One region of the Mesorhizobium sp. M0898 genome, then DNA from elsewhere that is predicted to be linked to it. Evidence: riboswitches for the same ligand, from Rfam matches in the RefSeq annotation. Region 1 holds a riboswitch; the other holds the start of a gene.
What was found. Region 1 has a riboswitch for cobalamin ahead of NKH90_RS02910 (DUF1636 family protein). Riboswitches for the same ligand answer to the same signal wherever they lie in the genome.
Positions count from the first base shown of each region.

Region 2: another riboswitch for cobalamin. It lies ahead of metE (5-methyltetrahydropteroyltriglutamate--homocysteine S-methyltransferase); the one in region 1 lies ahead of NKH90_RS02910 (DUF1636 family protein).

Region 1 is NZ_JAMYOE010000001.1:592,279-599,515, reverse strand. It holds gene cobG (precorrin-3B synthase) at 1-408, opposite strand, end outside; gene NKH90_RS02920 (cobaltochelatase subunit CobN) at 405-4,070, opposite strand; gene cobW (cobalamin biosynthesis protein CobW) at 4,089-5,129, opposite strand; gene NKH90_RS02910 (DUF1636 family protein) at 5,126-5,560, opposite strand; cobalamin riboswitch at 5,599-5,802, opposite strand; gene NKH90_RS02905 (winged helix-turn-helix domain-containing protein) at 5,832-7,031, opposite strand.
Region 2 is NZ_JAMYOE010000036.1:52,847-60,083, reverse strand. It holds gene NKH90_RS27060 (MFS transporter) at 200-460, shown strand; gene NKH90_RS27055 (helix-turn-helix transcriptional regulator) at 513-1,346, shown strand; gene NKH90_RS27050 (hypothetical protein) at 1,664-1,918, opposite strand; cobalamin riboswitch at 2,474-2,674, shown strand; gene metE (5-methyltetrahydropteroyltriglutamate--homocysteine S-methyltransferase) at 2,770-5,115, shown strand; gene NKH90_RS27040 (FMN-binding negative transcriptional regulator) at 5,214-5,432, opposite strand; gene NKH90_RS27035 (dihydrodipicolinate synthase family protein) at 5,467-6,369, opposite strand; gene NKH90_RS27030 (trans-sulfuration enzyme family protein) at 6,422-7,237, opposite strand, start outside.

The sequences.
Region 1 (7,237 bases):
AACAATCACCGACACCTTCGGGCCAAGGCGTTGCGTAACACCGGCGTCCTCAATTGCCGCCCGAATCCGCTGCGCCATTGGGCGCGGGTCGGCTATCTCCTCCTGGTCGAGCCCGGCCAGCGGGCCGGTCTCGACCGGCACGCCGGTGCGCACCGCGATGCCGAGCACATCGACCTCCATCGCCAGCAGCCGCGCGCTTGCCGGCGTCAGGCCGCGGATCTGCAGGCTGCCGCGGGCGGTCACTTCCATGATACCGTTGCCATGGCGCAAGGCGGATTCGCAGAGTCCGATCCACGATTTCGGCAACAGTCCTCCAGCGACCGGATTGAGCCGCACCAGCAGCCCGTCGCCGGTCTGCATCGGCGCGGACAAGGCAGGGCAGGCGCCACGGAGCGAGAAAGCGTTCATGCCGCCACTCCCAGCGCTTGCGCTTCGGCAATCAGTGCGGCGAGATCGCCATCGATCGAATTGCGCAGCGGATGCCAGAGCCCGCGCCGCCGTGCCGACAGCAAACGCTCGGCGATCACCTTCGCCGCCGCCGGGTTCTCGCGCAGGATGAAGGCGCGCACCACGGGGTCGCCAAGATAGGCGTCGTGCACCGCCTCGATCAGCGTGCCCGATATGGCATGGGTAGTCTCGGCAAAGCCGACCAGCCGGTCGACCGTCTCGGCGAATTCCGAGGCGCCGCGCGGCCCGTGCCGCAGCTGGCCGGCGATGAAGCGCGGGTTGACCGCGCGGGCGCGAACTACCCGGGATACGGCCTCACTGATCGAGCGCGGCTTCGGCTTTTGCGGGTCCGTGGTGTCGAGCACGATCACGTCGGCGTTCTTGCCGAGCGCGGCAAGCGCTGCCGAAAAGCCGCCGATGAAGGCGACGTCGGCCGAGCCTTCGAGGATGTCGCGGCCGGGGTCGTCGCCGGTATGAACCAGAAGGTCGGCCTCGGCGAGGCGATCCTCGAACGCGCCGGGCGCCGAAATGCCTTTGCCCTCGGAGCCGCCATAGGCGTGCGAGGTGGCGGCGAGATAGGTGCGGCCGATCTCTTCGCGCGCGGCCCAGTCGCCGCTCGACAACAAGTCCTCGACGCCCGCGCCGTAAGTGCCCGGCGAGGTGCCGAAAATGCGCGGGCTGATCTTGCCGTCGATGCGGGTCCTAGCGGCGAGCGGGTTTTCCGAATCATCCTCGTCGCGGGTCGCCACCGCGTTGGCCGCGGCGTCGATCAGCGCGATCTGGGTCGGGAACATGTCGCGGAACAGGCCCGATATGCGCCAGATGACATCGATGCGCGGACGGCCGAGTGTTGCCGGCGGCAGCACATCTATGCCGGTGATGCGGCCGGTGGCGGAATCCCATTGCGGCCGGCAGCCCATCAGCGCCAGGCCTTGCGCGATCTCCTCACCGCCGGTGCGCAGCGAGGCCGAGCCCCACAGGTCGATGACCAGCGAGCGCGGCCAGTCGCCATGCGATTGCATGTAGCTGCGGACCACTTCTTCCGCTGCCACCTTGCCCAGATCATAGGCGGTCGGCGTCGGCATGGTGCGCGGGTCGGCGGTAAACAAATTGCGGCCGGTGGGCAGCACATCGCTCCGGCCACGCGCCGGCGCACCGGCCGGACCGGCAGCGACGTGGCGGCCGTCGAGGGCGGCAAGCAGCGCGGTTTTTTCAGCTGCCGCGCTTTGCCGCCGCAACGGATCAGCCTCGCCTTCCGGCGAGCGGCCGTAAATGTGCAGGCCGTCCTTGATGGCGAAATCCTTGAGATCGCAGAGCCAGGCGTCGATGCGGCGCAGCGCTTCGTCGGGGACGTCGGTTTGGGCAACCCCGGCTTCCGAGGCGAGGCCGGTCTTTTCCGCCGTCTCGACGATCAGCTTCGCCAGGCGGTCGCGGCGGCGGCGGTCGAGCCCGTCGGCCTGGGCATATTCGTCAACCAGTCGTTCAAGCCGGTGCTGGTTTTCGTCCAGCCCGGCGCCGGTCAGCGGCGGCGGCAGATGGCCGAGCGTGACGGCGGCAATGCGCCGCTTGGCCTGCGCTGCCTCTCCCGGGTTGGAGACGATGAAGGGATAGATGACGGGCAGGGGACCGGTGACTATCTCGGGAAAGCAGTTTTTGCTGAGCGCCACGGTCTTGCCGGGCAGCCACTCCAGCGTGCCATGGGCGCCGACATGGACAATTGCATGGATGCCGAGCGACTTGCGCAGCCAGAGCCCAAAGGCGACCAGCGCATGGCGCGGCGGCAGCGTCGGGTCGTGATAGTCGGCGCGGCGGTCGGCTGAGCGCCCGCGGTCAGGGGCGAGTGCCACGGTGACGTTGCCGAAGGTGGCTGTGCGGAAGGCGAATTGTTTTTCGCTGACCAGCAGCGAAGGTTGGCGTTCTGTCGCGCCCCCCTCTGTCCTGCCGGACATCTCCCCCTCAAGGGGGGAGATTGCGCTGTTGTCTCTACTTTCGCCAATTACCGAGGGCCTTAAGGGAGAGCCGGTGGCGGAACTGCTAATCTCCCCCCTTGAGGGGGAGATGTCCGGCAGGACAGAGGGGGGTGCCTCGCACAAACCTGTCTCATCTTCTGGATTTCCCCATGCGGCTTCCACCGCAGCGATGGCCGACGGCGGCAATTCCGTCGAGAAGGTCAAATACTCCTTCAATGCCAGCCCTTGGCTGTCCTTTTCCAACGCATCCAGCAACTCGCGCGGCGTTTGTGGAATGCTTTCAACGGCGTAGCCCTGTTCGCTGAGGTCGCGCAGCATTGCCAGCACGCTGGACGGCACGTCGAGACCAACCGCGTAGCCGGTGCGACCGGGGGCGCTCGGATAGTCGGGGATCAGGATGGCGAGCTTGCGCTCCGCACGCGGCGTCCGCTGCAGGCGCACGAAGGCCTCGACACGGTTCGCCACTTGCGCCACGCGGTCGGGCTCAGGCCGGTTGGCGAAGGCGCGGAAGGCCAGCGCCGGGTCGGTTTCGCTTTCGCCCTTGAATGAAATGGCGCCGGCCAGGATGCGGCCGTCGAGCTCGGGCAGGACGACATGCATGGCAAGGTCGGCGGGCGCCAGGCCGCGCTGATTGGTTTGCCAGATGTCGCGGCGGGTGGTTGCGACGATGACCTGGAACACCGGCACGCCGGCGCGGTCGAACAGGGTTTCAAAGCCGGGCTCGGCACCCGAGGCGAAAGCTGTGGCGGTGATGATGGCGGCAGGCTTCAGGGTTGCGAGCGCGGTTTCGACAAAGGCGAGCGACGCCGGGTCCTTGAGGCTGGAGACGAACATAGGCACGGGAACCATGCCGCGGTGGCGCAGGGCTTCGAAAAGCGCGTCGATGGGCGCGACATCGGCCGCGAGCAGCATCGAACGGTAGAAGAGAATTGGCACGACGTCCCCCTCCCCCTCGAGGGGAGGGTGGCCCGCACGGCCGGGTGGGGTCGTCACGGCAGTGGTCGACGTTTTGTGTAGGCGCGCTTCGGAGAGGATCCCGCCCCCGGCCTGCGGCCGGACCCTCCTCTCGAGGAGGAGGGGGACGCCGCGTTCTGCGACCCCCAGTCCCGGCTCGTAAAATCCCGCCTTTGGCACGCTGACAGGTTCGGCTACAGCCGCACCCGATCCAGCGAGACTTGCCAGCCTCTGCACCAGCGCCGTCATATTTGCCGGTCCGCCCTCGCGGAAATAGCCAAGCAGGCCGTCCAACTCCTCGCGCGGCAGCGTCGAGCCTTCGATCAGCCGCAAATCCTCGTCGTGGCTCTCGCCCGGCAGCAGCGCCAGCTTGATACCGCGATTTCGCGCGATAGCGGCGAGCTGGTCGCAGCCATAGCGCCACCAGTCATAGCCGCCGAGGATGCGGACCAGAATGACCTTGGCGTGGCGGGCGACGCTGTCGATCCACAGGTCGACGGACATCGGATGGCGCAGGTCGCGCAAGGCGGCGAGCCGCATCGACGGCAGGCGGTGCGCATCTGCCCTCCACGCCGCCGCCAGCCCGGCCAGGTCGCTGTCGGTGAAGGACAGCGCCACGACATCCGCAGGCGTTTGCCTGAGATCGACAGGCTCGGCGAGATCGTCGAGCGAGGCGGATGTGGTGGTGAGGATGTGCATCGCGGCTCGTACCTGGGGTCAGCCGGCGAGGATACGCTCGATGGCCGGGCGGTTCAGCCCTTTCAGGCCGATGACGACCAGGCGCGAGCGGCGGTCGTCTTCAGCGGTCCAGGCGCGGTCGTAATAGTGGTTGACGCGCGGACCGACGGCCTGCAGCAGGAGCCGCATCGGCTTGCCGCCGACTTCGACGAAACCCTTGACGCGCAACACGTTTTCTTCCTCCGCCGCCGTGGCGACCCGTTGTGCGAGCTCGTCCGGGTTGGACACAGACGCGATGTCGATGACGAACGAGTCAAAATCGTCATGTTCGTGGTCGAGCTCGTCGTCGTGGTGGGTCTTGCGGTTCTCGATGTCGTCCTCGACGGCGAGGCCGAGGCCGAGCAGCACCGACGGGTCGACCTTGCCTTGCGAAGTCGGTACGATCTTCACCGCCCGCGCAACGTGCTTGCCGATGACGGCATTGGCACGGGCCGAGCCGGCTGCGTCCATCAGGTCGCTCTTCGACAGGATGATCAGGTCGGCGCAGGCGAGCTGGTCTTCGAACACTTCCTCGACCGGATCGTCATGGTCGAGCGTCTCGTCCTGCGCGCGCTGGGCCTGCAGGGCGTCCATGTCGTTGGCTACGCGGCCATCAGCCAGCGCCGGTCCGTCGACCACGGCAATGACGCCGTCCACCGTCACGCGGCTTTTCACCGACGGCCACTGGAAGGCCTGGACCAGCGGCTTGGGCAAAGCGAGGCCGGATGTCTCGATCAGGATGTGGTCGACCCTCGGCGTCAGCGACAGGATCTGGTCCAGCGCCGGTACGAAATCATCGGCGACGGTGCAGCAGATGCAACCATTGGCCAGCTCGACGATGTTTTCCTCGGGGCAGGTGTCGATGGCGCAGCCCTTCAGAATCTCGCCGTCGATGCCGATGTCGCCGAACTCGTTGACGATGATGGCCAGGCGCTTGCCTTTGGCGTTTTCGAGCAAATGGCGGATCAACGTCGTCTTGCCGGCGCCGAGAAAGCCGGTGACCACGGTGCAGGAAACGCGTGAAAGGGAGGCAGCGGTCATGTCAGGTCCTTCAAAAGGTCGAGGGGAGGGATGCGGGCAACAAGGCCGCGCTTCAGGCAATCGGGACGGCCGCGCCAAGGAATGAGCCCATCCGTCGAGGTGGCAAACAGCTTTGCCCCGGTGACGAGATCGGCGCCGCTGGTCGTGGTCAGATCACCGAAGACGTAACTCCAGCAGCCGTCGCGCAGCATGGCCGCGCTGAGCCGGCGCTTGCAATTGCCGAGGCATTCGACGGTGCGGATTTTGATGTTTTCGCTGGAAGCGGCGCGGCGCGTGTCCTCTGCGAGCAGTTCGCCGGCGCGCGGATGAGCGTCCGAACCGGTCTCGTCACGGCATGACGAGCAGACGATGACGGTAACGCCGGCCGGGGAATCACCAAGGCCGGACAATAAATCCGCTGTCTCAGCCGGAAAACTGCTGTCGCGTTCCAAATCAGGCTCCTTGCCCGGAAAACCCGCCAGGCGATCGGATTCTTATGTCCTAGACGGCAGGTCTCCTGGCTCGCGGGTCATCGCCTGGGTGCCGCCTTCCCGGGAACATCCCAGTGGTTTTCGGCCTTGGCTCGTCGCTTACAGTTGCGGGGACAGCCGCGGATTTGAAATCGAGATTTCGCACCGCATTCCCTCTTGGCCCTTGCCGTTGCGGGCAGGGGACCGTCTGGAACGGATTTAGGCTTGTGGGGGCAGTCGTGTCAACGCACGTCTATGGCGCGGCGATATCCGCGAGCGGCCGGCCGAGGTCGCCGGCAGCGGTCACCTCGATGCGTTCCAGGCCGAGCCAGCCCTGCATCTGCTTCAATTCTTCGAAAAGCTCGGCTGCGGTTTGCAGCGAGGCGCCGGGCTCCGCATAGGCGGCATGGACGCGCAGTACGCCGGCCGGGCGGTCGGCCCTGAGGTCAACGCGCCCGACGATGCTGTCGCCGAGCAGGAATGGCAGCACATAATAGCCATACCGGCGCTTTTCGGCCGGCGTGTAGATCTCGATGCGGTAGTGGAAATCGAACAACCGCTCGGTGCGCGACCGCTCGAAGACGACAGGATCGAACGGCGCGAGCAAGGCGCGCGCCTCGATCTTGCGCGGCAAACGGGCGTCCTTGTGGAGATAGGCTGTTTTGTTCCAGCCTTCGACGCTCACCGGCAACAGGTCGCCGGCCTCGACCAACTCCTCGATGCGGCCCTTGATGTCGGCGGGCGAGAGGCGGAAATAGTCGCGCAGGTCTCCTGCCGTGGCGATGCCGTGGGCGCGGGCCGAGATGCGCAGCAATTCGCGGTGAGCGTCTTCGGTGGAGGGCGTTGGCAGACTCAGTATTGTTGGCGGCAGCACGCGCTCCGGCAGATCGTAGAACCGTTCGAAGCCGCGGCGATGCGCCGTGGTGATGCGGCCGGCCCAGAACAGCCATTCGAAGGCGTGCTTGGCATGGCTCCAGCCCCACCAGCCGCCCGAACCCTTCTGCCCTTCGAAAGCCGACGCCGCGATCGGGCCTCGTTCGGCGACCTCGCGATAGATGTCTTCGATATAGGCGGCGTGCTCGCGGCCCCATTTGGCCAGTCCGCTGTACATTTCGTCGCCGCACTCGGCCCGCTGCATGCGCCAGCGCATCAACGGATAGGTCTCGACCGGCAAGAAGGAGGCTTCGTGCGCCCAATATTCGAAGACCATGCGCTTGCGCGTTACGGCGGCGTCGTCGAGCAGCGCCAGCTTGTAGGGGCCAAGCCGCGAATAGAGCGGCATATAGTGGGCGCGCACCACGGCGCTGACGGAATCGATCTGCAGCAGGCCGGTACGGGCAAGCACGCGGGCCAGATGCCGGCGGTCAGGCGTGCCGGTGGGTCGCGGGTCATTGAATCCCTGTGCCGCGAGCGCGATGCGGCGGGCCGTGGCAAGCGAGATTTTTTCCTTCATGAAGGCGGCATCCGGAGGATTTTAGACAGAGAAAATGACCTGCGATTCCGTGCCATGCTAGCAGGGTTTTGGCGGCATCCATGTCAGGAGAGAAAAGTGGAGTAAAAAGTGAAGGAAATCAAACAGGAGCGGATCGGACCAGTTTTCCCGGATATGCCGTCCAGCACCGCGATTTGAACAAGGTTTGACTTGCTTCGCCGAAAGCG
Region 2 (7,237 bases), on a different contig from region 1:
GGCAAGTGATGCCGGTCTTCGATGGCTGACCCATCTAGGGGATTTGAGCGGCTTCGCGCGTCCTGCGCATGCCTGTAAGGCCGCCAAGTTTTCTGGGTTAGCAGGCGCGCACTGTGGCAGCTTGGCTTGTACGGCGAGGCCATGGTTGAGTGAGGGCGAAATAAATCCAGCCCCGCGGTCAATCCCGAGGCTTCCCACAATGGCGAAGAGAACATCTTCACTCGTTCCTTTTGAGCACAAGACCTTCCGTTCGCTATGGTCGGCTGCACTCATTTCGAACCTTGGCACCCTAGTGGAAGGTGCGGCGGCAGCTTGGCTGATGACGAGCATCGCAGCAGTAATTTTTGATCGCCCATTCGTGCTGTGTACCAGCCCTGTGTCTTGCGCAAGTGGTCACGAACGGCTGCCGGAGCCTCGAAGACGCCCTAAAAACACATGCTGCGATTTTGAACACGCTTGATGTGTTAGATTAATTCATCCACAATGCGTGTGTTGAACACGCGAGGTGAGTTATGAACATGAAAGAGCTTAGGGTTCGACTGGGCATGACTCAAAAAGATTTGGCAGAGCAGATGGCAACGACGCAACAGACTGTGGCCCGTTGGGAAACAGGCAAAACGCAGTTGAACGTCGAGCAGATCAAGGACCTTTGTCTCACGTTGAAATGCACGGTCGAGGAGCTGCTGGGCTGGAAGATTGATGTCGAGGAGTGGCGCACGAGCCCGTTTGCAATTGCCGATGCCGAAACGCGATACGGCACGCTCAGAATCAAGACGACTGTTGGCAGCCGCCAATATCCTATCGATGAAAAGGCGCGTGAATCGATTTTACGTCAGTTGAAGGAACTTCATAATCTGCGTAGAAATAACACAAGCAGGCCATGGCTGTATTGTTGGAGCCTTGACAACAAAATACTCTTGATAAATCCGCAATATGTCCGCACCATTGAGCTTATCGGTGACGATGTAGAGGAGATGCCAGAGTATTATCATCCAGAAATCTATCGGGCTTTGGATGACTGGGATAAGGGTGAGGTTTCAGGAAAGCTGAAGAAAGAATGCGATGCCATCATCGCAGAGATGGGTGATCAGGAAGCCGTGCGCATGGCCTCCTATGTTCGCGTCACATATGACGACGGAGAAGATGAGTGGAACTTCTTGGATGAAGAAACCGCTACGACTTTCTTCGGATTGGAAGCTGCGACCTTTGACGTTCCCCAGTGTAGTTTCGCCGAAGTGGAGGAAGAAGGTTACTACCGAGCGCGATACGCCAACCTTGATCGCGTCGCGGTGATGGAGGTTCCAAGCGACCGTTATCATAGATTGACCGCGCCCGAGGAAGCTTAGAACCATCCACGAAGGGCGCATGTTACATCTCGACCTTGCGTGGTGCGTTTTCAGTACGAGATGACGTTAAGCGTAGGTAGTGGCAGGTAAGAGTGCTCGACCAGAAGCTCAACTGCCTCCTCAATATCGCTGCCGATGTGCCGCAGGACACGTCCACGGGAGCGTGGATAGGCGTGAAGTTCCTGCACTCCACGGTCCGCTCTCCCATCGCCGGTGTGTGCCCGACGCCATCTTGTGGACGAGCTTGGCCGCCTGCACCCGGTTGTATTCCGGCTTGCGGTCCGCCTGGGCGGTCCGCCGCGATGGCTATCTCCATGTCAATCGGCGCCGAACTTTGACTGCCCGCTGCTTTTGATGAATTTGGCGAGGTCCCGCGCATAATCACTCTTGGTCTTCTCCTTGAGGCCCTGTGTCGCGAACTTGTGGTCCAGCAGGGCAAACAGGTCAAAGTCCCCTTCCGCCTGTGGCGCTGGCTTGCCCTCACCGCCCTCGGCTTCCCAATTGGGGACCGCTTCTGCGCGCTGCACCGTGGCGATTGTCCGCCCAAGACGCATCACAAGATCGAACGCCAAACCGTGCGCGTGCACGACGATTTGCCGCTCAGGCCTCATTTGGACAGGACTTGAGCTGGCCCGGTGGTTTGAGCCGGGTTACCTTGAGCCGGTGGGCTGCGAACAAGCAGTTCGAGACATTGGCCTCGATCACTTCGCAACACGCCGCTGCGCCTGGCCTCGGTGTGCTCCCCCCGAAATCGTTGTGTCATATCACCGAGGGCATCACGGCCAACAGCTTCCACATGGGCAACAGCCTCGCCATTGAGCCGAATATGGTCGCGAGCAGATCACCAACGAAGCGGTCGGAACCTCGGAGCCGAAGTTCGACGCCGAGGTGGTTCGCATGATGCGCTAAGCAGCACCACGGCGCTTGCCGGTATGTTTGCTGCCGGCAGCCGACGAACTCCTATCCTCCTGGACAAGGGCGCCGTGCGTCATTGCTTTGATTTACCGGCCGCTCAAGGCTTCCACAGTTTTCGCTTTCGAGGCGACCTTTGGAACATGCCAACGGAAATTTAACATAACGACATAAACATTTCTTTATGCGGCGTTGACAGAGAAGCGAACTGCTGTAATTGTCTCCCGCGTCGTGGTTCTCCGTACGGCGCTGCCGCAGCGGAGCTAAGAGGGAAGCCGGTGCGATGCCGGCGCTGCCCCCGCAACTGTTAGCGGCGAGCCAACCCCACTCATGTCACTGAGGCGAATAGCCTTGGGAAGACGGGTAGAGGCTATGACCCCGCGAGCCAGGAGACCTGCCACGGCGAATTACGTCCACGGGCGGGGTGTCTCGGTGGCCGCTGCAGCCTGGCGTTCGTGCCGGCCTGCTAGCGCCTTCCTTGTCACCGACGCCCCAACCATCGGGGTCTGGCATGACTGTCTCTCAGCAAATTCCTGTAGCAACGCTCGGCGTGCCCCGCTTCGGTCGTCGGCGAGAACTGAAATTCGCGCTTGAAAGCTACTGGTCCGGAAAATCGTCCGCTGCCGACCTTCTCACGACGGCGAAGGCGCTCCGTGCCGCTAGCTGGGAGGAGCAACGCGATCGCGGCGTGTCGAAAATCCCGTCGAACGACTTCTCGCTTTACGACCATGTGCTCGACACCGCAGCCATGGTCGGCGCCCTTCCGTCCCGTTACGGCTGGAATGGCGGCGAGGTCCCACTCGACATCTACTTCGCTATGGCGCGCGGCAACCAAGGTCAGACGGAGGATTGTGGGCACGGTGGTCACCAGCATGCGGCTCATCGGCCTGGCGTAGCCGCGATGGAAATGACCAAGTGGTTTGACACCAACTATCACTACATTGTGCCGGAACTAGACGATGATCAGACGTTCGCTCTTTCGTCGACGAAGCCGGTTGATTACTTCCTCGAGGCTAAAGCCCTCGGCATTCACACACGCCCAGTCATCCTTGGACCGGTCACCTTCCTCAAGCTGGCTAAATCGCCTGCCGAAGGCTTCGATCCCATCGCGCTCCTACCACGGCTTCTGCCCGTCTACGAGCAACTCCTGCGGAGCTTGAAGCTGTCGGGCGCCGATTGGGTGCAGATCGATGAGCCAGCGCTTGTCCTCGATCTGAACCCGAACGAACGAGCTGCGTTCGAATTCGCCTATGGCCAGCTGTCGAAAGCCGCGCCCGAGCTGAAGATCATGCTGGCTACCTATTTCGGGCCGCTGGGAGACAATCTCGAAACCGCGGTTTCTCTGCCCCTGGCCGGGCTGCATATTGATCTCGTGCGCGCTCCCGGGCAGCTGGAAACGGTGGGTCGGCTCGCACCGAAGGATCTGGTGCTCTCGCTTGGCTTGATCGATGGCCGCAACGTCTGGCGTGCGAACCTGCCCGCCATTCTCGACCGCATCAAACCGATCGTCGCCGGCTGGCCCTTGGACCGCGTCGAGATCGCGCCTTCTTGCTCGATGCTGCATGTGCCGATCGACCTCCGCATGGAGACGGAACTCGACGCGGACATCAGGTCGTGGCTCGCCTTCGCGGCCCAGAAGACCCACGAGTTGGTGTTGCTTGCCCGGGCCCTGTCCCAAGGCAGGGATGCGGTGGCAGGCGCGTTGAAAGCGTCTGCCGAGGCTGCCGCCACTCGCGTGACATCCACGAAGATCCATGACCCGCTGGTTGAGGGGCGGATCGCCAGCATTGACGACAGCATGAAGCGACGAGAGAGCGCTTTTGCCGAGCGCTCCAGAGTCCAGGCCGGCACGCTCGGGCTGCCGCCGTTCCCGACGACGACCATCGGGTCCTTCCCGCAGACGCCGCAGGTACGCAGGGCGCGGGCCGCTCATGCGAAGGGCCAGCTGAGCTATGTCGACTACGAGACCTTCCTGAAGAAGGAGATCGAGGCTGCAATTCGCTGGCAGGAAGAGATCGGGCTGGACGTGCTGGTGCACGGTGAGTTCGAACGAAACGACATGGTACAGCATTTCGGCGAGCAGCTGTCCGGCTTCGCCTTCACCCAGCATGCCTGGGTGCAGAGCTATGGGTCGCGTTACGTGCGCCCCCCCATCATCTTCGGCGACGTATCGAGGCCCAATCCGATGACGCTGCGCTGGTGGCAGTTCGCCCAGTCGCTTACGGAAAACCCTGTGAAGGGAATGCTCACAGGCCCAGTGACCATTCTCAACTGGTCATTTGTTCGCGACGACGTACCCCGCTCCGAAGCATGCCGCCAGATCGCGCTCGCCATCCGCGACGAAGTGACGGATCTCGAATGGTCCGGCGCAAGGATGATCCAGATCGATGAGGCCGCGTTTCGCGAAGGATTGCCACTGCGCCAGTCTGATTGGAACGACTATCTCGACTGGGCTGTCGAATGCTTCCGGATCGCTTCAACGGGTGTAAAGGACGCGACTCAAATCCATACCCACATGTGCTATTCGGAGTTCAACGAGATCATCGACGCGATCGCTGAAATGGATGCGGATGTCATTTCGATTGAGACGTCGCGCTCGAAAATGGAACTGCTGGACGCCTTCACGAGCTCCAAATATCCGAATGAAATCGGGCCCGGAGTCTACGACATTCACTCACCACGGGTCCCGGAAGTCGGCGAGATTTCGGATCTCGTCATGCTTGCCCGCGAGCGACTGTCCGATGCCCAACTGTGGGTAAACCCGGACTGTGGCCTCAAAACCCGCAAGTGGGAGGAGGTCCGCCCTGCCCTCATGAACATGGTTGCTGCAGCACGCGCGCTCCGGGAGAAAGTGTAGGCCGGAAGGTTTCCTGGTTGCTCACCATGTGGTGAGTTACCGGCTGCCGCATGTCGGCTGTGAATGTGCCAAAACGCGATCACATCCTTTGAAATAAGTCACTCGAGTGAGAATGTGCACTTTCCTTCGGCACGTGTATTAATCGCGCAGGAGTAAAGGGTACCGTTTTCTCCCTGTGACGTGTCGAGTTCGAAGGGGATGTGATTGGCGTCGAGACCGCTCCGGCCATGGGTTATCAGCATGCCAAGTGCACTGTTCTCGATCAGTTCGTAGAGGACTTCTCGGCTCGGTTCATCGAAATGCGCGGGTACATACATGATAGTTCCTTTCACTGGCCGCCGGGTTCGCTATTCACCGGTTGACATCCGATGGCAAGCGTTCCAACGCGGCGGCGATCTGGCGCTTCGCTGCTGAGGGCAGAGGCAGGATGGGACGCGGGGGGTCGGCACGGCAAATCTCGAGCAATTCGGCAAGTGCATAGACGACGCGAAGGCTCGAGAACTCCTTGAAGAGGCTCCAGAGCGGCGCAAGCGTGGCATCGATCCGTCGCGCTTCGGCCGCATCGCCCTGTTGCGCCGCCGTGACGATCTTCACGCAGACCTCGGGCAGGATGCCGGCGAGGACGCTGTACCATGTGTCGGCGCCGGCGATCATGGCCTCTGCGGCGTTCCAGTCGCCGCTGTAGCCGATCGAGAACCCTTCCGGCACAGTGCGCCTCTGGTCGGCCAGATGGCTCTTGATCGCATCGCCCTTGTCTGTCGGATTCTTGATAGCGACGATCCCCCGCACCTTTGCCAGGCGGCTGACGAGTGCTGGGGTGAAACGGAAATGCGTCGTTCCTGGATTGTCGTAGATGACGATCGGAAGGCCACTTTCGCGCGCCACCGTGGAGAAATGTTCGAACACCTCGTCATCAGTGAGCGGGGTGTAAGAGGCGGCGGCAAGCAACCCCGCGGCAGCCCCAAGGGCCTTAGCGTCCTGCGCGAGCCTCACTGCTTCGTCGGTGCGCAGCGCGCCCACACCCACCACGACCGGCATTTGTCCCCCGGTTTCGTCCAAGGTCTCGGCGAGCGCCCGTCGCCGTTCCTCGCGCGTCAGATACATGTAGGTGCCGGTGCTGCCGAGAAGACCGATGGAGTCGACCTGAGCGGCGCCAAGCCGAGTAATCAGCCTGCGCAGAGCAACGGTATCGACGCGGCCGTCACGATCGGCGGGCGTGATGGGAAACGCGGAAAGACCGCTCAGGAATGCCATGGCAAGGCTCCAGGTTTGTGCGTGAGCGCAGGACTGGCCGGACGACAGGTCATCACAAGGCGTCCAGAGCCCGCCGCAGGTCGGCGATTAGGTCATCGACGTCTTCAAGACCCACCGAGAGACGCATGAGGTCCTCGCCGACTCCATCGGCCAGATGCGCATCCTTGCGGATCGGCTGACGAGCACGGGTCAGGCTTGCCGGATGATAGATGAGGCTGTCGGCATCGCCGAGGCTGACAGCCCGGGTGATCAGGTTGAGCCGGTCCATCATCCGCCGCGCGCCCTCGAACCCAGCGTGGAGGCCAAAGGCCAACATGCCCGACCCTTGGGACATCTGCTTTTGCGCCGTCACCTGATCAGGGTGCGAGTCGAGGAAGGGATAACTCACCCATGCCACCGCCGGGTGCGCCTCGAGCGCCTGAGCCACCGCAAGGGCAGTGGCGCTGTGCCGTTCCATGCGCAGCGTGAGCGTCTTCAGACCGCGCAGGATCAGGAAGGCTGACATGGGCGAGAGCGCTGCGCCGGTGATGTAGCGCAGGCCCGTTTCGTGCAGCGTGCGGAGCGTTTGCGCGTCGCCGAGAATCGCCCCGCCAAGGGCATCGCCGTGCCCATTGATGTATTTGGTCAGCGAGTGGAGCACGAGGTCTGCCCCATGTTCGAGCGGCCGCTGGAGCGCGGGGGAGGCGAAGGTGCTGTCGACTGCAATCTTTATACCGCGCGCGTGGGCGCGCTCGGCAATGGCAGCGATGTCGAGGATGCGGCTCAGCGGATTCACCGGCGTCTCGAAGAAAACAAGCCGGGTCCGCTCGGTGATCGCGGCATCGAGATTGTGAGGATCGGACAGGTCGACGGCGACGACCTTGATGCC